Regions from separate parts of the Stenotrophomonas sp. DR822 genome, predicted to be linked through region 2. Evidence: predicted binding sites of a transcription regulator. Region 2 holds the regulator's gene; the other holds the start of a gene.
The links. The regulator FliA, encoded in region 2, starts transcription of late flagellar genes. The targets are predictions, from matches to a motif close to TAAAGTTTNNCNNNCNNNGGCCGATAA.

Region 1: K5K93_RS06325 (GGDEF domain-containing protein) is a predicted target of FliA. The motif match lies at 8,658-8,684, and genes of this name have one in related genera.

Annotation. Positions count from the first base shown of each region.
Region 1 covers NZ_CP081826.1:1,364,069-1,375,739, forward strand. The annotation lists gene K5K93_RS06290 (M13 family metallopeptidase) at 1-1,426, opposite strand, end outside; gene K5K93_RS06295 (5'-nucleotidase) at 1,606-2,583, shown strand; gene K5K93_RS06300 (nucleotide-binding protein) at 2,609-3,421, shown strand; gene gpmA (2,3-diphosphoglycerate-dependent phosphoglycerate mutase) at 3,485-4,234, opposite strand; gene nfi (deoxyribonuclease V) at 4,329-5,009, shown strand; gene K5K93_RS06315 (cation diffusion facilitator family transporter) at 5,037-6,011, opposite strand; gene K5K93_RS06320 (TonB-dependent siderophore receptor) at 6,182-8,428, opposite strand; gene K5K93_RS06325 (GGDEF domain-containing protein) at 8,716-10,131, shown strand; gene K5K93_RS06330 (MFS transporter) at 10,172-11,353, opposite strand; gene K5K93_RS06335 (helix-turn-helix domain-containing protein) at 11,433-11,671, shown strand, end outside.
Region 2 covers NZ_CP081826.1:628,263-639,933, forward strand. The annotation lists gene flhF (flagellar biosynthesis protein FlhF) at 1-718, shown strand, start outside; gene K5K93_RS02920 (P-loop NTPase) at 705-1,592, shown strand; gene K5K93_RS02925 (RNA polymerase sigma factor FliA) at 1,589-2,332, shown strand; gene cheY (chemotaxis response regulator CheY) at 2,352-2,744, shown strand; gene K5K93_RS02935 (protein phosphatase CheZ) at 2,744-3,349, shown strand; gene K5K93_RS02940 (chemotaxis protein CheA) at 3,352-5,178, shown strand; gene K5K93_RS02945 (flagellar motor protein) at 5,325-6,065, shown strand; partial or broken gene motD (flagellar motor protein MotD) at 6,067-6,933, shown strand; gene K5K93_RS02955 (ParA family protein) at 7,085-7,867, shown strand; gene K5K93_RS02960 (chemotaxis protein CheW) at 7,864-9,228, shown strand; gene K5K93_RS02965 (STAS domain-containing protein) at 9,323-9,631, shown strand; gene K5K93_RS02970 (response regulator) at 9,628-9,993, shown strand; gene K5K93_RS02975 (chemotaxis protein CheA) at 10,039-11,671, shown strand, end outside.

The DNA of each region.
Region 1 (11,671 bases), 740 kb from region 2:
GCTTGCCGATCTTGTCCAGCATGTAGCGGTAGTTGAACGCACGCGCTGCCTGCATGTTGCCCAGGTAGCTGTCACCGTTGGTCTGCAGGCCCGTCCACTCACGCCACTTGTCCGGGTAACCGATCTTCGGGGTGAAGCTGGCCCACTTTTCCAGTGCCTTCTTCCTGGTTTCCTCGCCCATCCACGGCAGCTGCTCCAGGCGCGCCTTCAGCGCCACCGACAGGTTCTGCACCAGGTGCTGCATGGCCTCCTTCGATTCGGCCGGGAACACCGCGTCCACGTACAGCTGGCCGAGGGCTTCGCCCATGCCGCCGTTCACCGACTCCAGCACGCGCTTCCAGCGCGGCTGCATTTCCTGCTGGCCGCGCAGGGTCTTGCCGTAGAACTCGAAGTTGGCCTTCTCGAACTGGCTGCTCAGGTACGGCGAGGCGTCGTCGATGGTGTGGAAGCGCAGGTAGGACTGCCAGGTGGCGGCCGGCACGTCGGCCAGCATCTTGTCCATTTCGCTGAAGAAGCCCGGCTGGGCCAGCGAGAACTTCTGCGCGGCCGGCACCTTCAGGGTGTCAAACAGCGCGGTCCAGCTGAAGTTCGGGGTCAGCTTGTCCGCGTCGGCGGCGCTGAGCGGGTTGTAGCGCTTGGCCGGGTCACGCATTTCGATGCGCGACATCGAGGCCTTGGCCAGGCGGGTCTCGAACGCCATCACCGCCTTGGCCTGTTCGGCAGCCTGCGCCGCGTCCACGCCGGACAGCGTCAGCACCTGCGCGATGTAGGCCACGTAGGCGTCGCGGATCCTGGCCTGCGCGTCGTCGAAGTAATAGCCCTTCTCCGGCAGGCCCAGGCCGCCCTGGCCGACGTAGGCAATGACGTTGGCCGAATCCTTGTAATCGGCATTGGCGAACAGCGAGAACAGCACGCCCTGGCCCTGCGCCTGGCTGTCGTGCAGGTACTGGGTGATGGCGGCGGTGTCGTTCAGCGCGCCGATCTTGTCCAGCGTCGGCTGCAGCGGCGCCAGGCCGGCGGCCTCGATCTTCGCTTCGTCGTTGCCGGTCTTCCAGATGTCACCGATCTTGGCTTCCACCGAGCCGGCCTTGGCCTGGCTGGCGGCGGCCTGCTGCACCAGCGCGTGCTGCACTTCCAGCGAGCGCTCGCGCAGGATTTCGAAGCTGCCCCAGGTGGTCTGGTCGCCCGGCACCGGGTTGGCTTTGAGCCACTTGCTGTTGACGAAGCCGTTGAGGTCGGTACACGCGGCGATGGACGGATCCAGATCGGCGCTGTTGAGGCTGATCAGCGCGGTCTTGATCTGCGACTGGTCGAACGCCGGCTTGGCGGCGTCGGCAGCGGGAGCGGTCTCGTTCTTGCCGCAGGCGGCGAGCGAAGCAGCGATGGCGATGGTCAGGCCCAGCGGGACCAGATTGCGGACGTTCATGGCATGTCTCCAACGGCGAATCGTCCAGCGTAGCCGCTGCGGCGATGGTGGGGACCGGCCAAAGGTCACGCCGCAGGCTCCACAGCTGTTGGATTTCGCCTTTGGGGTTTTCCGCTATCGTGCTTGCTAACATCGCCCCAATCGGATCTACCGCAAAAATCATAAAAAATGGAGAAGATATGCCTTACGAACTAAAGGATCGTTTGGTGGTAGGTGTCGCATCTAGTGCAATGTTCGACTTGAGCGAGTCGGATAGGGTCTTTCGAAACGAGGGGGAGGAAGCCTATCGCACATATCAAGAGCAGCACAGGAACGATGCACTCCAGCCGGGAATGGCTTTCTCCTTCATCCGACGCCTTCTCTCTCTCAATGACCTAAGTCCCGCCCCCCACGCTCCGCTGGTCGAAGTCGTCCTTCTATCTCGTAATGATCCAGATACGGGACTTCGGGTGATGAATTCAATTGCCCACCACAACTTGAGCATCTCTCGCGCAATTTTTCAGCAAGGCCTTTCGCCCTACGCATATGTGCCTGCGCTCAACATATCCCTATTCCTATCAGGCAATCAGAGCGATGTTCTCGAAGCGATTGCACTTGGACTGCCGGCCGGATATGTAATGGATTCAAAGAAAATTGACGACCCAAGCGACACAACACTTCGCATTGCCTTCGACTTCGATGGAGTTCTTGCTGACGACTCATCCGAAACCGTGATGCAGAATGGAAACCTTGCGCAATTCCACACTCACGAGACAGCCAATGTCATGGAACCTCACGGTGGCGGCCCACTAAAGCAGTTCCTCCTCAAGATCTCAACAATCCAGAAGGCCGAGGAGCTGAAAAGGAAGTCGGACCCAACATACAAAAATAGGCTTCGTGTCTCCATCGTCACCGCCCGAAATGCTCCATCGCATGAGCGCGCAATCAACACACTGAAGAGTTGGGGCGTAATTGTAAACGACGCATTCTTCTTGGGTGGAATTGAAAAACGCTTGATCCTCGAAGTCCTCAAGCCTCATATATTTTTCGACGATCAATCACTGCACCTTGCCGCAGCAAGCCAAGCCGCACCATCTGTACACATTCCCTTCGGAATAACGAACAAACCGAAGACGACATCGCCACAGACGGAAGAGCTAGCGGCGACCGGTCAATAAATTGGATCACCCAAGAGAACCTCACATGCAACAGGCAAAACCGACCTGCTTTGTGATTCAGACTTTCGATGGGAACGTCTACGACCGAAGATATAGAGAGACCATACGCCCGGCACTTCTTCTTGCAGAAGTGGAGCCTCAAAGAGCAGATGAAATCCTTGGTCTAAATCCGATAATTGAAAAAATTGAAAGCGCAATCGCCAGCGCATCCATCTGTATCGCCGAAGTTTCCGAAGACAACCCCAACGTCTGGCTAGAACTCGGTTACGCACTAGCCCTCAATCGACCTGTTGTCATACTCTGTGAAAAAGGAAAGCGCCCCAGGCTTCCTTTTGATGTTCAACATCGACCTGTTGTCTTTTACCGAACTGACTCCAGAAGCGGCTACGAAGAACTGGAAGCCAATCTTGTCAAACTCATTCAACACGAATTGCGCAACGAGCAACGATCACAGCTTGCGCCAACGTTGAATCCCAACATCGCGAACAACACAGACCTTGATGCAAATGAGATCGCGGTCTTGTCCTTGGCGTTTGCATTCTGGCCCACCGAAATCGGAAGCATCAGCCACTGGGAACTGGATAGAAAGCTCTCAAGCGCCGGCTTAACTGAGGTGGGCATCGCCCTCGGCGTCGCGACACTGACCGAAAAGAGTTTCCTAATTTCCCGGAGCCTTGTTGAGGAGGATTCAAACGGGCAAACATACCCCGTCAAGCACTACCAAATAACTCCTGAAGGCATCCAATGGATGAAGCTTCACAAGGATCTTCTTGTTACCCGCAGAGAACCCATTCGTCCCAGCACCCGCTTCATTGAAGACGATGATATTCCGTTTTGACTAGCTTCTTCGGTCTTGAAACTCCAAGTCTTAGAAAGGCCGGCTTGCGCCGGCCCTTCGTTCTTACTTGGCCTTGCCCTGGTTGGCCACGGCTTCGGCGGCCTTGCGTGCCGCTTCCGGATCACCCAGGTAACGGAACGACTTCACGGTGAGGTCATCGTTCAACTCGAACAGCAGCGGAATGCCGGTCGGGATGTTCAGCTCGAGGATTTCCTCGCGCGAGACGTTGTTGAGGTACTTGTACAGCGCGCGCAGCGAGTTGCCGTGGGCGGTGACCAGCACGGTCTTGCCATCCTTCAACTGCGGCGCGATGGCGTCGTGCCAGTACGGCAGCACGCGGTCGAGCGTCGTGGCCAGCGATTCGGTGCCCGGCAGCGCGTTGCGATCCAGCCCGGCATAGCGGCGGTCGTGGATCGGGTGGCCCGGATCTTCCAGGTCCATCGCCGGCGGCGGGATGTCGTACGAACGGCGCCACACCTTGACCTGGTCTTCGCCGTGCTTGGCGGCGGTCTCGGCCTTGTCCAGGCCCTGCAGGCCGCCGTAGTGGCGCTCGTTGAGGCGCCAGGACTTGTTCACCGGCAGCCAGTCCTGCTCCAGCTCGGCCAACGCACCCTGCAGGGTGTGGATGGCGCGCTTGAGCACGGAGGTGTGGGCGACGTCGAACTGCAGGCCTTCCTCGCGCATCAGGCGGCCAGCGGCAGCCGCTTCCCGGCGCCCCTGCTCGGTCAGGTCGACATCGACCCAGCCGGTGAAGCGGTTGTCCAGGTTCCACTGGCTCTGGCCATGGCGCAACAGTACGAGTTTACGGGTCACTGCAGGGTCTCCAACGCGAGGAAAGGCAGGCGGCCATTGTAGCCCCGGCGCCCGCTCACCGCGCCGTGGCGGTGTGGATGTCATCCTGTGGCCGATGAATGCACTGATCGACCCCGGGCGCTGGGAAGGCAGCGTCAGCGCCGCCCGCGAACAGCAGAAGCAGCTGGCGACCCGCGTGCAGCGGCAGGACCGGCTGCCCGCTACCGTGCGCTGGCTGGCCGGGCTGGATGTCGGCTTCGAGGAAGACGGCGCAATCACCCGCGCTGCGGCCGTGTTGCTCGACGCGGACACCCTGCAGCCGGTGGCGCAGAAGATCGCCCGCATCCCCACCGTGATGCCCTATATACCGGGCCTGCTCAGCTTCCGCGAACTGCCGGCGCTGCTGGCTGCGTTGGCGTTGCTGCCGCGCGCACCGGACCTGGTGTTCGTCGATGGCCATGGCATCAGCCATCCGCGCCGGCTGGGCATTGCCGCACACCTGGGCGTGGTGACCGACGTGCCGAGCATCGGCGTGGCCAAATCGAAGCTGGTGGGCCGCTTCATCGAGCCCGACCCTGAGGCCGGCGCGCACACGCCGTTGCTGGACGGCGGCGAGCAGCTCGGCTGGGTACTGCGCAGCAAGCTGCGCTGCAAGCCGCTGTTCGTCGCCGGCGGGCATCGGGTCAGTGCCGATACCGCGCTGGCCTGGGTGCAGCGCACGCTGCGCGGCTATCGCCTGCCCGAGCCGACCCGGCTGGCGGATCGGCTGGCCTCGCGGCGCGACGAACAGAGGTAGCGCCGGGCACCGGCCGCCACACCCGCTTCAGCGATGCACGTGACCGCGATGGCCCTGCGCATCGGCAGCGGCATGATCGTGCCCGGCGTGATCGTCGTCCTTGCCCGCCGACGGCTGGCCACAGGCTTCGCCGCAGTGGTCGGCTTCGATCTGCAGGGTCACGTGTTCGATACCGAAATCATCGTGCAGGCGATCACCGAGCTCGCGCCGCAGGCGGTCGGCGTCGTCGCCTTCGCGCATCACGATGTGCGCGGTCAGTGCCGGCGTGCTGGACGCCAGCGCCCATACGTGCAGGTCATGCACGTCCAGCACTGCGTCGTGGTCGGACAGGCGGTCGCGGACCCTGGCCACGTCCATGCCTTTGGGCACGCCTTCCAGCAGCACGTTGATGGCTTCGCGCATCAGCACATACGTGCGCGGCAGTACCCACAATCCGATCAGCACGGCCAGGATCGGGTCGATCGGCCTCCAGCCGGTCCATTGGATCAGCAGTGCGCCGGTGATCACCGCCACCGAGCCGAGCATGTCGGCCCACACTTCCAGGTAGGCGCCCTTCACGTTGAGGCTTTCACCGCTGCCGGCCTGCAGCAGGCGCATGGAGATCATGTTGATCACCAGGCCGACCGCTGCAATCACCAGCATGCCGGTGGAGGCGATCTCCTGCGGCTGGCGGAAACGACCGATGGCTTCCCACAGGATGTAGCCGGCAACCACGAACAGCATTGCGCCGTTGATCATCGCGCCCAGTGCTTCAAGACGGGCATAACCGTAGGTGCGGCGCGCATCCGGCGGGCGCCGGCTCAGCCGCACGGCCACCAGCGCGATCATCAGCGCCAGGGTGTCGGTAGCCATGTGCGCGGCATCGGACAGCAGTGCCAGACTGTTGGTCCAGAACGCACCGACCACCTCCACGACGAGGAAGGTGGAGGTCAGGCCGAGCGCCCACCACAGGGGTTTCTCGTGGCGGATCTCGGATGGCAGGTGATCGTGGTCGTGACCCATGGCAACAGCTCCTTAGCGATGGGAGTCAGGCTACGCCGGCGGGTGTCGGGAAACTATCACGGTGTTTATAACATTGCAGGCCACCGATACCTTCGCCGGGCATGGCCCGGCGCTACCGGGTAGCGCCAGGCCATGCCTGGCGGGTGTAGCCGAACAGCAGCCGCGCGCGGTCAGAAGCCGAAACGCAGGCTGGCCCAGTACGCGCGGCCGGGCTCGTTGTAGGTCGCCGCACCGGCGTCACTGCTGTTGGCCTCGCGGAACAGGCGCTTGTCGGCCAGGTTGTTGACGCCGAAGCCCACGCTGACCATGTCGGTCACCTTGTAGCGCGCGCTCACGCCCCAGACGTTGTACGCGCCGCGGGTCTGCAGCACGGTGGACGCATCGCAGTTGGCGGTGCAGCGCGGATCGTTGTTGATGTTGGCCGTGGCCGGTTCCTGCTTGCCGTAGAAGGTGCCGGTCAGCAGCAGCGACAGCTGCTCGGTGGCCTGCCAGTCCAGCATGGTGTTGACGGTGTACTTGGGAATCACCGACAGCGGCTGGCCGGTGCTCTTGTTTTCGTTCTCCACCATGTAGGTGAAGTTGTTGCTCCACTTCAGGCGGTCGCCCTGCTCGCCCAGCAGCGGGATCACCAGGTTGCCCTCGAGCCCCTGCACGATGGCCTTGGGTGCATTCTCCCAGCGGAAGATGCGGCCCTTGCGGTCGGCCGTCAGCCCGATCTGGGTGTAACCGGCCTGGATCTTGTCCTTGTAGTCATTGTGGAAATAGGTCAACGAGGCCTGCCAGCCGCTCTGCGGTGCCCACTCCACGCCCAGTTCCTTGTTAAGGCTGGTCTCTGCCCTGAGATCCGCATTGCCCTGCATGTAGCAACCGGCGCCCAGGCTCGGCAACGCGTTCGGGCAGCCGTTGCCACGGGTGTAATACAGATAGTCCGGGTTGGACTGGTACAGGTTCGGCGCCTTGAAGGCGCGTGCGATGCCGCCCTTGACCACCCAGTCACTGTTGAGCCGGAACTGCGCGTTGAGGCTCGGACTGGTGTTGTTGCCGAACTGGCTGTGATGGTCGAAACGCAGGCCCGGGGTCACGATCCAGCGTTCACCGAGATAGATGTTGTCTTCCACGTAGACGGCGGTGGTCTGCGCATCGGACTTGCCGCGTGCACGATCGGCCGAAAGGCCCGGAATGCCGCCACCGCTGCTGCTGGACTGGCTCATCGAATAGGGATCGGTCAGCCGGCTGTCGAGGTACTCGAAGCCCAGCGTCCACACGTTCTCGGCACCGCCGAGAGTGGTCGGGAAGCTGACCTCGCCGTCCAGCTGGTAGTTGCGCAGGCGCGAGGTCGACCAGTCGGCGCCATTGAAGCTGCCTTCCGGGCCGCCGGCCAGGCCTTCGTTGATGCGCGAATTGTTGACCCCTTCCACCGCTGCCGTCAGCCGCGAGCTGACATCGCCCCAGCGTCCGCGATGGGTGATCGCGCCGGTGGTGCGATACATGCGGTTGGTCTCGGCCTGCTGCTCGGCCAGCGCGGCCAGGTCGACACCGGTGGAGGTACCAGTGGTACTGACCGCACGATCGCCGGCATAGATGTTGCCCTGGCGGCTGGTGCCGGCCTCGAACTCGACCACCTGGTTGGCGGTCACGTCCCAACGCAGCAGCGCGTTGACGTCGCGGTTCTTGACGCCTTCGCGGCCCGCCGGCGGTACCGCATTGGCACCGGTGGCGAAGTCGCGGTTGAGATCCAGCGAATCGGCATCGGTCTTGTTGAGGTTGCCGTACAACCGGAACGACAGCGTGTCGGTCATCGGCCCGCTCAGCTGCAGGCCGAGGCGCTCGCTGCCGCCCTCGGCACTGTGTTCGGGCACCAGGCCGTACAGGTCAACCGCACCGGTCAGGTCGCCGGTCGGGCGCTTGGTGATGATGTTGACCACGCCACCGGAGGCACCCGAGCCATAGCGTGCCGCTGCCGGGCCGCGCAGCACTTCGATGCGTTCGATCATTTCCGCCGGCACCCAGTTGGTATCGCCGCGCGTGTTGCGCTCGCCACTGCGGCCCATGCGCACCGCGTCGCGTGCACCCACGCGCTTGCCGTCGATCAGGATCAGGGTGTTTTCCGGCCCCATGCCGCGCAGATCGATCTGCCGGTTGTTGCCGTACTGGCCCGATGCACTGTTGCCGGTCAGATTGACGCCGGGCATCGTCCGCAGCAGTTCGGCGATGTCGTTGACCGGCGGCCGCTTGGCGATGTCCTCGGCGGTGATGGTGGAAGTGCCCAGCGCCTGCCGCGCGATCTGCGAGGCAGTGACATGCACGGTGTCGATATCGGTGGCATCGGTTTCCGCATGGGCGGTGACGGCAGCGGTGGCCAGCAGTGCAGCGACGGCAAGCGCCAGCGGGCGCGGTGAGAGAGTGTTTGCAGGCATGTTCTGAACCTTCTGGCAGGGCAACGGAAGCCTCTGGCATAGGGCACGAGGCGGCGACGGGGGAGGCGGAACGATCACTGCGGGATGCCTGCAGGTCGGTTCCTGCCGTCATTTTTTCATAAATGCGATTGATTCTCAAATGCGTCAACGCATTGCGGCATCGGCCGGCGTGTGCTTCATCCGCGTTTTTCGGCCTGCATGGCGCTTAAACTGGCCGGCTTCCCTGCCATCAACCGTCGACAGCTGCGGCCGATACCGTGGTCTGTTGTGCGCCGTTAGAGATCGACGTGGATACACCCCAACTGGACGAAGCCAGCCAACCGCTGGCTCAGGCCTGGCAGCAGTGTCTGCTGCTGGCCGGCCCCGCCGCCGCCGCGCTGCTGCATGCCGTGGCCGCCGATGCACCGCCGACGCTGGCGCAGCGCTTCTACGAAGTGCTGCTGCAGGACACGCGTGCGCGCCGCTTCCTGTCCCACGAACAGGTCAAGCAGCGCCTGCAACCAGCGATGCAGCGTTGGTTGGCCCAGCTGCTGACCACCGATGCGGATGGCATTGCCGCTACCGTCGCCGCACAACGGGTGATCGGCGATGTGCACGCACGGGTCGGTATTCCGGTGGACCTGGTGGCCCGGGGTGCGCGCGTACTCAAGCACGAGCTGTTCATCCGCCTGCGCGCCGATGCCGCTGACAACGACACCGCCTTCGCCGCCATCGATTGCCTCAGCGCGATCATGGACATCGCCATGGAAGGCATGACGCTGGCCTATACGCACGCCCGTGAGCGCTCTTCGCGCACCGATGCGGCGTACCGGCTGTTCTCGCTGGTGCAGAACGTCAGCACCGAGCGCGAGCGCCAGCGCGCCCTGCTGCTGGATTGGGAAAACAGCCTGCTGTACACCCTCGCCGGCCATGCGACCGGGACCGACAACGCCAGTCTGGCAAGCTCCGAGTTCGGCCTGTGGTTCACCCACAAGGGCATTCCCAGCTTCGGCGAAAGCAGCGAGACGCAGCAGGTGGGCCAGCTGATGGCACGCATCGACAGCCGCCTGCAGCGCGCCACCGATGAAGATCCGGCACGGCGGCTGACCGCCCTGCCGATGATCCGCGAAGACCTGGCCACCATCCGCAACCTGATGACCCTGTTGTTCGAACGCATCGGTGAACTGGATGCGGGCAGCGATGCGTTGACCAACCTGCTCAACCGGCGCTTCCTGCCGACCGTGCTGCGCCGGGAGATCGAGTTGTCCACGCGCAACCACACGCCGTTCTCGTTGTTGCTGCTGGACCTGGACCATTTCAAGGCGATCAACGATGGCCACGGTCATGACGCCGGCGACCGCGCGCTGCAGCACGTTGCCGCCCTGCTCGGCCAGCAGACCCGTGGCAGCGACTACCTGTTCCGCTACGGCGGCGAGGAGTTCGTGGTGGTGCTGGTGGCGGCAAGCGAGTCGCAGGCGGAGGTGATTGCCGAAAGCCTGCGCCGGCAGATCGCGCAGTCGCCGATCACCCTGCCCAACGGACAGACGCTGGGCCTGACCGCGAGCATCGGCGTGGCCGGACACGATGGTCATCCCGATTACGAGCGGCTGATGGCGCGTGCCGACGCAGCGATGTATGCCGCCAAGCGACAGGGCCGCAACCGGGTGGTGGTGGCCGACGACGCACTGCCGGAAGCTCCGGGACGACGCGCGCTGCAACGTTGAGCCTGCAGCGCGCGTGACGTGGCGTCGGACGGTCTCGACGCTACGCAGCGTCCTTGCGCGGTATGCGCCACGTCGCCCACCACGTCAGTGCGACCAGCGCGATGCCCGCGCCCAGCGCGCACACCGCCGGCCACCCATAGCGCGCCTGCGTCCAGGTGCCTGCCGCAGCCCCCACACCGCTGCCCACGGCATAGAACAGCATGTACAGCGCCACCAGGCGTCCATGCTGTTCGGCCGGTGCACGCAGCAGCAGGGCCTGGTTGGACACATGCAACGCCTGCCCGCCCAGATCCAGCACCACTACGCCCAGCAGCAACAGGGCCAGCGAATGCGGCAGGCCCAGCAACGGCACCCAGGCGACCAGCATCAGCAGCAGTGCCCCCAGGCTCACCCGGAGGGCAAGGCCACGATCCATCCAATGCCCGACCCGCGCTGCCAGTAGTGCGCCGATGATGCCGGCCAGGCCCAGCGCGCCGATGGCAGCGGTCGACCAGTTCAACGGCGGCGCCGACAACGGCAGTGGCACTGCGGCCCAGAACACGTTGAGACCGGCAAACAGGAACAATGCCAGCGGCCCGCGTTCGCGCAGCGCGCGATCCTGCCGCAGCATATCGGCCATCGAACGCAGCAGGTTGCGCCACGACGGCGGCATTGCGGGCACCGGCACGTGCGGCAGGCGCTGCCACAGCAGCAGTGCCAGCGCCGCCATCAGCAATGCCGACAGCAGGTACACCGCGCGCCATCCCGCTACGGCGGCTACCGCACCTGAGACCACGCGCGCCGATAGGAGGCCGATGAACACGCCGCCCTGGACCATGCCGACCACCCGCCCGCGGTGCTCCGGTGCAGCGAGGTTGGCGGCGTAGGCGATCAGACCCTGGGTGAGCGCGGTACCCAGCAGACCCGCCAGCAGCATGCCCGACAGCAACCACGCGGTACTGCGGGCGGCGGCCAGCCATAGCAGCGCCACCACCAATGCCAGCAGTTGCATCCGCAGCAACCGACGGCGATCGCCACGGTCGGCCAACGGCAGCAGCCCGAGCAGGGCCAGCACGCTGCCGGCCTGGGTGGCAGCCAGCACTGCACCGGCCACGGCGGCATCCAGGGCGAAATCGTGGGCCAGGCGCTCCAGCAGCGGCTGCGCGAAATAGACATTGGCCACGCTGGCACCGGCAGCAATGGCGAGCAGGCCCAACACGGGGCGGGACAGCGAAGGCATCATCAGTGTGGTTGCATTTTGAAACCAGATGCACGGTAGCGCCACTGGTTTTAAACTGCAACTACAATCGAGGGAGTCCGCCATGCACGCCAACAGCCCCTGCCCCGTGGCCCGCAGCGCCGATCTGCTCGGCGACCGCTGGGCGTTGCTGGTCATCCGCGATGCCTTCGATGGCGTCAGTCGCTTTGGCGATTTCCAGCGCAGCCTGGGCGCGGCGCGCAACATCCTCAGCGACCGCCTGCGGCGCCTGGTCGAGGCGGGGCTGCTGGTGCAGCAGCCCGCCGCCGATGGCAGCGCCTACCACGACTATGTGCTGACCGC
Region 2 (11,671 bases):
AACCGAAGCGCATCGCGGCCGCGGCCTGATGCTGGGGCTTATCTCGCGCAAGCTGCCGATCGCCCCGGTCGATCCGATGGAGGAGGGCGGCGTGATCGCCCTGGTCGGCCCGACCGGCGCCGGCAAGACCACCACCATCGCCAAGCTGGCCTCGCGCTTCGCCGAAGCCCATGCCGCCCGCGACGTCGCCCTGGTCACCACCGATACGATGCGCATCGGCGCCCGCGAACAGCTGTACGGCTACGGCCGCCAGCTCGGCATCGCCGTGCACGAGGCCAACAGCGGTACCGACCTGGACCAGCTGCTGGAACGCCTGAAGGACTACAAGCTGGTGCTGATCGACACCGCTGGCCTGGGCCCGCGCGACCGTGCGCTGGCCGCCCAGCTGCAGTGGCTGCGCGCCGCCCGCCAGGTCCGCACCCTGCTGGTACTGCCGGCCAACACCAGCTTCGGCGACATGGACGAGGTGGTCCGCCGCTTCGGCGCGGCCAACCTGCAGGGCCTGGTGCTGAGCAAGCTGGACGAGACCGGCCGCTTCGGCAACGCCCTGTCGGTGGCGGTGGACCACAAGCTGCCGATCACCTGGGTGACCGATGGCCAGGACGTCCCGGACGACCTGCACCGGGCCAGTGCAGCCAATCTTGTACTTCGCCTTGAAGATTTGCGCCGCGCGGCCGATATGCCCTGCAACCCGGAGTTGAACCATGCCGTCGCGTGAGTACGCCAAGCTGACCACCACCTTCCCGCTGACGGCGACCCGCAGCGAGCCGCTGGGCCCTGTGCGCACGATTGCCGTGACCGGCGGCAAGGGCGGCGTCGGCAAGACCAACGTATCGGCCAACCTGGCCGTGGCGCTTGCGGGAATGGGCAAACGCACCCTGTTGCTGGACGCCGACCTGGGCCTGGCCAACATCGACGTGATCCTGGGCCTGAGCCCCACCAACACCTTGGCCGACCTGGTCGCTGGCCGCTGCAGCCTGGATGACGTGATCATCGAAGGCCCGAACGGCGTGCTGGTGGTACCGGCCGCGTCCGGCCGCCGGCACATGGCCGAGCTGGCCCCGGCCGAGCATGTCGGCCTGGTCAACGTGTTCTCCGAACTGGAGCGCGAGCTGGACATCATGGTGGTGGACACCGCCGCCGGCATCACCGACGGCGTGCTGACCTTCTGCCAGGCCGCGCAGGACACCGTGGTGGTGGTCTGTGATGAACCGGCCTCGATCACCGACGCCTATGCGCTGATCAAGGTGCTGTCACGCGAACGTGGCGTGGACCGCATCCAGGTGGTGGCCAACATGGTGCGCGACCCCAACGAAGGCCGCGTGCTGTACGAGAAGCTGACCCGCGTCTGCGAGAAATTCCTCGCCGATGTCTCGCTGAACTACCTCGGCTGCGTGCCGCAGGACGACTGGCTGCGCCTGTCGGTGCAGCGCCAGCAGCCGGTGGTGAAGGCCTATCCGTCCAGCCCGTCGGCACTGGCGATCACCGAGATCGCCCGCCGCACCGCCCGCTGGCAGGCACCGACCGAGCCGCGCGGGGGCGTCGAGTTCTTCCTCGAACGCATCATCAAGCAGCGCGGGGTGGCCGCATGAAAGGCGCCGCCCAGTACAGAGAGGTCCAGCGCACGGCGGCCAACGAGGTCATCGCCCAGCACTCGGACCTGGTGCGGCGCATCGCCCACCATCTGGCCGCACGCCTGCCGGCCAGCGTTGAGGTGGACGACCTGATCCAGGCCGGCATGATGGGCCTGATCGAAGCCTCGCGCAGCTACGACGCCGACCAGGGTGCCTCGTTCGAGACCTACGCCTCGATCCGCATCCGCGGCTCGATGATCGATGAAATCCGACGTGGCGACTGGGTACCGCGTTCGGTACACCGCCGTGCGCGTGACGCTGCGGCCACCATCCGCCGCCTGGAGCAGAGCACCGGCCGCGCCGCCAGTGCCACCGAAGTGGCCGCCGCGATGGAGATGCCGCTGCCCGAGTACCTGCGCCTGATGGAGGACGCCTCGCGCGGCCAGGTACTGAGCCTGGAGTCGCGCATTGAAGACCAGGGCGAGCTGGACACCGTCGCCCAGGGCGGCCCGACCCCGCAGCAGGTGTTGGAGCGCGGTGAATTCGGCCGCGAGCTGGGCAATGCCATCGGCCACCTGCCCGAGCGCGAACAGCTGGTGCTGTCGCTCTACTACGAGCAGGAACTGAACCTGAAAGAGATCGGCGCAGTGCTCGGCGTGAGCGAGTCGCGGGTCTGCCAGATCCACGGCCAGGCGGTCCTGCGCCTGCGTGGCCGACTGAAGATTTTCGAGGCGGCCGACGCCGGCCTCGAGAGCTGATCAACAAAGGAACTCTGCTTTGAACAAGAACATGCGCATCCTGATCGTCGACGATTTCTCGACCATGCGTCGTATCGTCAAGAACCTGCTGGGCGATCTGGGCTTCACCAATACCGCCGAAGCCGAGGACGGGCATGCCGCGCTGTCGCTGCTGCAGAGCCAGCCGTTCGACTTCGTGGTCACCGACTGGAACATGCCGGTGATGACCGGCATCGAACTGCTCAAGGCCATCCGTGCCGATGCCAAGCTGAAGACCCTGCCGGTGCTGATGGTGACTGCCGAAGCCAAGCGCGAGCAGATCATCGAAGCGGCGCAGAACGGCGTGAACGGTTACATCATCAAGCCCTTCACCGCACAGACGCTGGAAGAGAAGCTCGGCAAGATCTTCGAACGCCTGGCGGCCAGCGCTTGATGGATACCACGGTCGACAAGAGCGCCCTCGCCCTGCGCCTGCAGGAAGCACTGGATGCACTGGAATCCGGCGACGAGGCGGCGTGGCGCCAGCGCATCGACGGCCTGGTCGCGCTGCGCACCCAGCCGATGATGAGCGGCCTTTCGCGGCTCGCCCGCGAGCTGGGCCAGGCGCTGGGCGAACTGCCGACCGTGCCCGATGAAGCCGGCGAGCTGGACGATGCCTGCGCGCGCCTGGACCACGTGGTGGCGATGACCGAACAGGCCACCCACCGCACCCTGGACCTGGCCGAAGAGTGCCGCAGCCTGACCGAACAGCTGCGCGCCGACGGCCTGCAGCCGGGCCAGGACGTACAGCTCGACCGCATCCGCCACAACCTCACCGAGATCGCCCTGACCCAGAGCTACCAGGACCTGACCGGGCAGATCATCCGTCGCGTGGTGGGCATCGTCCGCCGCGTGCACGAAGGCTTCGGCGCGCTCGGCCTGCCGCCGGAACAGCATCGCACCGATCCGGAACTGGCTGGGCCGGCACTGAAGGGACTGGACCGCCATGCGGTCTCGCAGAACGACGCCGACGACCTGTTGTCGGATCTGGGGCTGTAACCATGGGCGCAGTAGCCGACGACATCACTGCCGATTTCATCATCGAGGCCCAGGAGATCCTGGATCGCCTCGGCGAACAGCTGGTGTCGCTGGAACAGGCACCGCAGGACAATGAACAGCTCAACGCGGTGTTCCGCGGCTACCACACGCTGAAGGGCGGCGCAGGTTTCCTCGGCATCACCGCAATGGTCGAGCTGTGCCACGCCGCCGAGGAAGCGCTGGGCGCCGCACGCGCCGGCCAGGCCGTCCTGCAGGCGCATCACTTCGATGCCGCCCAGCAGTCACTGGATTACCTGCAATCGATGCTTGACGCGGTGTCTTCGGGCACCGAGCCGGGCTTTGCCCCGCCCGAACTGGTCGCCCAGTTCGACGTGCATGGCGGCGGCGCTGCCGCGCCTGCGGCCGCGACGCCGGGTGCGGGCGGCGGCGACCTGATCACCGACGACGAATTCGAGGCCCTGCTCGACCAGCTGCATGGCGGCAAGGCGCCGACAACCGTGGCGGCGGCGAAGAAGGCCGACGACATGATCAGCGAGGACGAGTTCGAGGCATTGCTCGACCAGCTGCACGGCGGCGCCGCCCCGGGCAGCAACACCACCGCAGCGGCTGTTGCGGCACCGGCACCGCGACCGGCGCCCTCGCCGGCCCCGCCCGCTGCCAAGCCCGCACCCAACAAGCCTGTCGCCGAAGCCGAACACACCGTGCGCGTGGACACCAAGCGCCTGGACGCCATCGTCAACCTGATCGGCGAACTGGTGCTGTCACGAAACCGGTTGAAGACGCTGCGCACGCGCCTGCGCGACGAAGAACTGGACCGCGCCGTGTCCACGCTGGATATCGCCACCGCACGCCTGCAGTCGGCGGTGATGCGCACCCGCATGCAGCCGGTCGGCAAGGTGTTCTCGCGCTTCCCGAAGGTGGCGCGCGACGTTGCGCGTTCGCTGAAGAAGGAAGTGGACCTGGAACTGATCGGCGCCGAAACCGAGCTCGACCGCAACCTGGTCGAAGCGCTGGCCGACCCGCTGGTGCACCTGGTCCGCAACGCCATCGACCATGGCGTGGAAATGCCTGACCTGCGCGAAGCGCAGGGCAAGCCGCGGATGGGCCACGTGCGCCTGTCGGCACAGCAGGAAGGCGACTACGTCAGCATCGAAGTGCAGGACGACGGTGCCGGCATCGATCCGGAAAAACTGCGCGCCAAGGCGCGCGAGAAGGGCCTGATCGATCCGGAAGCCGCCGCCCGCCTGAGCAGCGAGGAATGCCTGCACCTGGTGTTCCTGCCGGGGTTCTCGACCAAGCAGCAGGTCACCGACATTTCCGGCCGCGGCGTCGGCATGGACGTGGTGCAGTCACGCATCCGCGAACTGAGCGGGCAGATCCAGATCCAGTCGGAACTGGGCCGCGGCAGCCGCTTCATGATCCGCGTACCGCTGACCCTGGCGATCCTGCCGACCCTGCTGGTGCAGGCCGGCGAAGACGTCTACGCGCTGCCGCTGGCCCGTGTGATGGAAGTGCTGCATGCGCCGCGCACCTCGCTGGGCTGGTTCGACGGTCGCGCCGTGCTTGACCGTCGCTCGCACACGCTGCCGCTGGTGGACCTGCGGCAATGGCTGGATGTGACGCCGGCCGCCTCGCCCCTGCTGACGATCGTCGTGCTGCAGGCCGGTGAAGCACGCTTCGGGCTGGTGGTGGACCAGGTGCGCGGCCGTGAGGAAGTGGTCATCAAGCCACTGCCCAGGGCCCTGCGCGGCCTGCGCGGTTATGCCGGTGCAACCTTGATCGGCGATGGTCGCATGGCCCTGATCCTGGACGTGGATGGGCTGCGCTGAAGCCCGCCGGGCATGGCCCGGCGCTACCGGAAACGGCCCCGCAGGGTAGCGACGGGCCATGCCCGCCGACCCGAAAACTGTGACTACCGTCTGTACACGACCTCCCGGTGTCTCAAGTCCCATTCATACAAGCCGATACCGGACCCATGGATAGACTCAGCCTCATTGGACTTTTCCTCGCCCTGGCCTCGCTGGTCGGTGGCAGCATCCTCAAGGGCGCCGGCCTGGCGTCGTTGTGGTCGCCTGCGGCGTTCGTGATCGTCATCGTCGGCACCATCGCCGCCATCCTGCTGCACACCTCGCCAGCGGTGTTCAAGCACGCCTTCAAGATCGTGCGCTGGGTCGTGCGGCCGCCGCACAGCGACCGTCGTGAACTCATCCAGCAGATCGTGGAATGGAGCAACATCGCCCGCCGCCAGGGCCTGCTCGGCCTGGAATCGCAGGTGGAAGCGCAGCAGGACCCGTTCCTGCGCAAGGGCCTGCAGCTGCTGGTGGACGGCGTTGAACCCGAGTCGATCCGGCACATGCTGGAGATCGAACTGGGCAGCCAGGAGCACCAGGACCAGGCCGCCGCCAAGGTGTTTGAAAGCATGGGCATCTATGCGCCCACGCTGGGCATCATCGGCGCCGTGCTCGGCCTGATCGCGGTAATGAAGAACCTCGCCGACCCGAGCAAGCTCGGCCACGGCATCGCCGCCGCGTTCACTGCCACCATCTACGGCATCGCCTCGGCCAACCTGCTGTTCCTGCCCATCGCCGCCAAGCTGAAGGGCGTGATCGCCCATTCCAGCCGCGACCGCGAAATGGTCATCGAAGGCCTGATCTCGATTGCCCAGGGCGAGAACCCGCGCAACATCGAAACCAACCTCTCCGGCTTCCTGCACTGACATGGCCCGCAGCAAGCACCACGAAGAGCACGCCAATCACGAGGCATGGGCCATCCCCTATGCCGACCTGATGACGCTGCTGCTCGCCTTCTTCGTGGTCATGTACGCGATCTCCTCGGTCAACGAGGGCAAGTACCGGATCATGGCCGACGCCCTCACGGATGCCTTCGGTGGTGCGCCGCGCACCATCAATCCGGTGCAGGTGGGCAACAAGCAGGTGCAGGGCGGCGGCTGGGACAGCCCGTCGGTGATCAAGTCCGGCACCAAGATCGGGCCGTCCGCTCCCGCGCCCTCGCACGACCCCACCCTGCTGCCGGCGATGGCCTCGCAGATGCGCATGCCGGTGTCGGTGCACAACCAGGAACAGATCGCGCGTGCCGAGCGCCAGCTCAACAGCATCGCCGACCGCCTGACCGCCGCGCTGGCGCCACTGATCGACCGCGGCATGATCAGCGTGCGCCGCACCGAACTGTGGATCGAAGTGGAGATCAACAGCGACATCCTGTTCCCGACCGGCTCGGCGGCGCTGGACGTGCATGCGCGGGACACCCTGGCCAGCCTGGCCGGTGTGCTGCGCGACGTGCCCAACAGCGTGCGCGTGGAAGGCCACACCGACAACGTGCCGATTGCCACTGCCACCTTCCCGTCCAACTGGGAACTGTCGGCCGGGCGCGCGGCCAGCGTGGTGCATCTGTTTGCCGACCAGGGGCTGCAGCCGTCGCGGCTGGCGATGGTCGGCTACGGCCAGTTCCGCCCCCGCGAAGACAACGACAGCGCACAGGGCCGCAATCGCAACCGGCGGGTGATGGTCATCATCCTGGCCGACACCAGTCATTCGGTGGACCCGCTCGGCGAACGCCTGAATGCCGCCACCGGCACTGCCCGCGGCGCCAGCGAACAGGCCGCCGCAGCACCGGCCACCACCCCCACTTCCCCCATCGCACCGGTGCAGTTGCCACCGGTGCCGGCTGGCAGCCGTGTCGGCGCCGCCGTTCCCCCGGCAATGAAGGAGTAATCCGATGCGCATCTGGGCAGTCGCCAACCAGAAGGGCGGAGTCGGCAAGACCACCACCACCCTCGCCCTCGGTCGCGGCCTGGCCGCGCTCGGCCACCGCGTACTGCTGATCGATCTCGATCCGCATGCCTCGCTGACCCGCGCCTTCGGCGTGCCGATCGAGCCGGCACCGGCCGGCGTGCTGGAACTGTTCGGCGCACCGCCGGGCGAGCTGTCCACGCTCAGCCATGCCAGCAACATCGGTGGACTCGATTACGTGTGCGCGCAGGCCTCGCTGGCCACGCTGGAACGACGCAGCGCCAACCAGCCCGGCCTCGGCCTGGCCCTGCAGAACGCGCTCGCCCGCCACCAGGGCCAGCACGACTACATCCTGCTGGACTGCGCACCGACCCTGGGCCTGCTGATGATCAATGCGCTGGCCGCGGCCGATCGCCTGATCATTCCCACCCAGGCCGAGCCGTTGGCCCTGCACGGCCTGGATGGCATGGTCCGCACCGGCGAGATGGTCGAGCGTTCGCGCCGCCGGCCGCTGCCGATCTCGATCCTGCCCACCCTGTTCGACCGCCGCACCCGCACCGGCAATGAATCGCTGCGCGCCATGCAGGACCGCCACGCAAGCCGCGTCTGGGAAGACGCGATTCCGATCGACACCCGCATCAGCAACGCGGCCGGCCTGACCCTGCCGAGCATCGGCGAGGACTACCCGGGACGCGGCCTGGCGGCCTATCGACGCGCGTTGAACTGGATCCTCGGTGAGGACGCACGTGCCCTGGAGCAGGCAGCATGAACACCACCGGCATGCTGGACGACTATCTGGACGAGCTGCTAGGCGACATTGCCGCCGCACCGGTCGCCGCTGATGCCGCGCCACGCCCGACGAGCGCAGCGGCCGACGGCGAGCGCGAGCCGACCTGGGACGATCTGCCGGCGGAAGTGATCTACGAAACCGACGCCGTCGCAGCCGTCCCGGCCAACGATGATGCGGCGCTGGAAGCCGCCTTCGACGCGGCCGCCACGCCTGCGGCCGACGCCGAACGCGAGCCGACCTGGGACGATCTGCCGGCCGAGGCCATCTACGAAACCGACGCCGTCGCAGTGGCCCCGGCCAGCGACGATGCTTCGCTCGAAGCTGCCTTCGCCGCCGTTGCCACGCCCGCGACCGATACCGGGCGCGAGCCGACCTGGGACGATCTGCCGGCAGAAGTGATCTACGAAACCGACACCGTCGCAGCCGCTCCGGCCAACGATGATGCGACGCTGGAAGCCGCCTTCGACGCTGCTGCCGCACCTGCCGCCGACGCCGACCGCGAGCCCACCTGGGACGATCTGCCGGCCGAGGTTGTCCATGAAACCGCGCCCGTGGCCACTGCCGCTGTCGCACCGCCCGCGCCGGAACCCACCTGGGATGACCTGCCGGACGAAGTGATCTACGAAACCGACGCCGCCAACAGCCTGGCGCACACCGACAGCCCCGGATTGCAGGCCGCCTTCGAAGCCGCCGCCGACGGCGAGGTGGTTGCTGACATCGCTGCGCCGGCCGTTGCCAAGGCCGCCGCGCGTCCCGCACCAGCACCGATGCCATCGATGACCCGCGCCGCCGTCGCACCGCCACCACGGCTTGCGGTGGACACCCCCTCCAGCAACCGCCCCGGTTCCTGGCAGGAGCTGCAGGCCCAGGCGCATCAGCCCGCCAGCAGCCCGCATCCGCAGAACCGCCGCGCCGGCGAACGCACGTCGCGTTGGCTGCGCCTGCGCTGTGGCACCCAGGCCTACGCGCTGGAACTGCTGAAGGTGCAGGAAGTGGTGCTGCCGGTGCCGTTGCTGCCACTGCGCGGCACTGCCCCGGAAATGCTCGGCATCATGAACCTGCGTGGCCAGGTGGTGCCGGTGATGGATCTCGGCCTGCACCTGGGTGCGGCCTCCGCCGAGGATGACGCGCAGACCCGCATTGTCGTGCTTGAAGAGAACGGCGAGACCCTGGGCCTGCGTGTGTCGGCCGTGGAGGACGTCGCCAACCTGACCGACTCGCAGATCGAGCCACCCGATACCGCCCGCATCTGCCAGATCTCCAATGAACTGTTCCGTGGCGTGGCCCGCATCAGCCAGCGGCCGATGATCCTGCTCGACGCCACGCAGCTGCTGGGGTGAATCCGTGCTCTGAATCGGCGCGCAGCGCCGATACCCCTAAAGAACCGCCCCACGGTGCCGTTATGAATGCTGGAACCGTTTGTCCGGAGCAACGATGAGCACTGTCGAACTGGGTGAGGATCTCGGCATCGAGAGCAGCACCGAGCTCAAGAACCGCCTTTCGCCCTTGGTGGCGGAAGCAGGCGAGCTGACCCTGGATGCAAGCCAGGTCGGCCGCATCCACACCGCCAGCGTGCAGGTGCTGTGCGCCTTCGTGCAGGCCCGCCGCGAGGCAGGCCTGGGCACCGGCTTCCACGGTTGCACTGCAACCTTCCGTGACGCTGCACGCCTGTTGGGCGTCACCCAGGCCCTGGGCCTGGACGTACCCCATGACAACCTGAAATCTGTGGAGAACGCTGCATGAGCGCACGTATCTTGGTGGTGGACGATTCGGCGTCGATGCGCCAGATGGTTTCCTTCGCCCTCACCTCGGCCGGTTTTGCCGTCGAAGAAGCTGAAGACGGCGCGGTCGCGCTCGGACGTGCCAAAGGCCAGCGCTTCAATGCGGTGGTCACCGACGTCAACATGCCGAACATGGACGGCATCGCGCTGATCCGCGAACTGCGCCAGCTGCCGGACTACAAGTTCACGCCGATGCTGATGCTGACCACCGAGTCGGCAGCGGACAAGAAGTCCGAAGGCAAGGCCGCCGGTGCCACCGGCTGGCTGGTCAAGCCGTTCAATCCCGAACAGCTGGTCGCCACCGTGCAGAAAGTGCTGGGCTGATCGCCCCGCACTGCTCCCCCTCTTCGCTTCCGGATCGCCACTGCCATGAGCATGGACCTGCAACGCTTCCACGCCACCTTCTTCGAGGAGAGCCGCGAAGGCCTCGACGCCATGGAGGCTGGCCTGCTGGCCCTGGAATCGGGACAACAGGACCCGGAGATCATCAACTCGGTGTTCCGTGCCGCCCACTCCATCAAGGGTGGCGCAGGCACGTTCGGCTTCGATGCCATCGCCGGGCTGACCCACGTGCTGGAGACGCTGCTCGATGAGCTGCGGGCCGGCAAGCGCGCACTGGAAGGCAACGCCGTCGATGCGATGCTGTCGTCGGTGGACGTACTGCGCGCCCTGTTGCGCGAGGCCGAGCACGGCCAGCCCGCCGATCCTGCAGCGGTTGCTGCGGTGAAGGCGCGCCTGGAAGCGGTGCTGTCCGGACAGGCGCCCGCCGCCGCTGCACCCGCTGCCGCCAGCAAGGTGGACGACACGCCGGAAGCCTGGCAGATCGGCTTCACCCCGGCACCGTCACTGTTCATGAGTGGCAACGACCCGTTGCGCATCATCCGCGAACTGGAACACCTGGGTTCGCTGCAGGTGGCCGCGCGCATGGATCGCCTGCCCGGCTTCGCCCAGCTCGACCCGCTTGAAGCCCACCTGGCGTGGGACCTGGGCCTGGTCGGCAAGGTGCCGCGCAGCAAGATCGAAGATACCTTCGCCTGGGTGCTGGACGACTGCGAACTGGACATCCGTCCGGCCGCACCGCCAAGCCTGGCCACCCAGGCACCGGCCGCCGCGCCGGTCGCTGCCCCTGCGCCCGCCGCTGCCGCACCGACGGCCAGTACCGGCGCCAGCCAGGAAGCAGAAACCTCCATCCGTGTCAGCGTCGACAAGGTCGATGCACTGATCAACCTGGTCGGTGAGCTGGTCATCACCCAGGCCATGCTCAAGCAGGTCTCGCACGCACTGGACCCTGTGCATGCCGAGAGCCTGTTCGCCGGCCTGGACCTGCTTGAACGCAATACCCGCGACCTGCAGGAGGCCGTGATCGGCGTGCGCATGCTGCCGGTCGACGCAGTGTTCCGCCGCTTCCCGCGCCTGGTCCGCGACCTGTCCGGCCGCCTGGGCAAGCACGTCCGCCTGCGCACCATCGGCGAAGGCACCGAGCTGGACAAGGGCCTGATCGAGAAGATTGCCGATCCGCTGGTGCATCTGGTCCGCAACTCCATCGACCACGGCCTGGAAATGCCCGACGTGCGTCGCGATGCTGGCAAGGACGAGACCGGCACGATCACCCTGGCGGCCTCGCACCAGGGCGGCCACATCGTCATCGAAGTCAGCGACGATGGCCGCGGCCTGAACCGCGAGAAGATCCTGGCCAAGGCGCAGGAACGCGGCCTGGCCGTACCGGACAACCCCACCGACTCGCAGGTCTGGGACCTGATCTTCCAGCCCGGCTTCTCCACCGCCGATGCGGTCACCGATCTGTCCGGTCGTGGCGTGGGCATGGACGTGGTCCGCCGCAACATCCAGGCGCTCGGTGGCGAGGTGCAGATTGAAAGTGGCCTCGGCACCGGCACGCGTACGCTGATCCGGCTGCCGTTGACCCTGGCCATCCTCGACGGCATGACCGTGGCGGTGGCCGGCGAAACCCTGATCCTGCCGCTGGCCTACGTGCTTGAAGCAC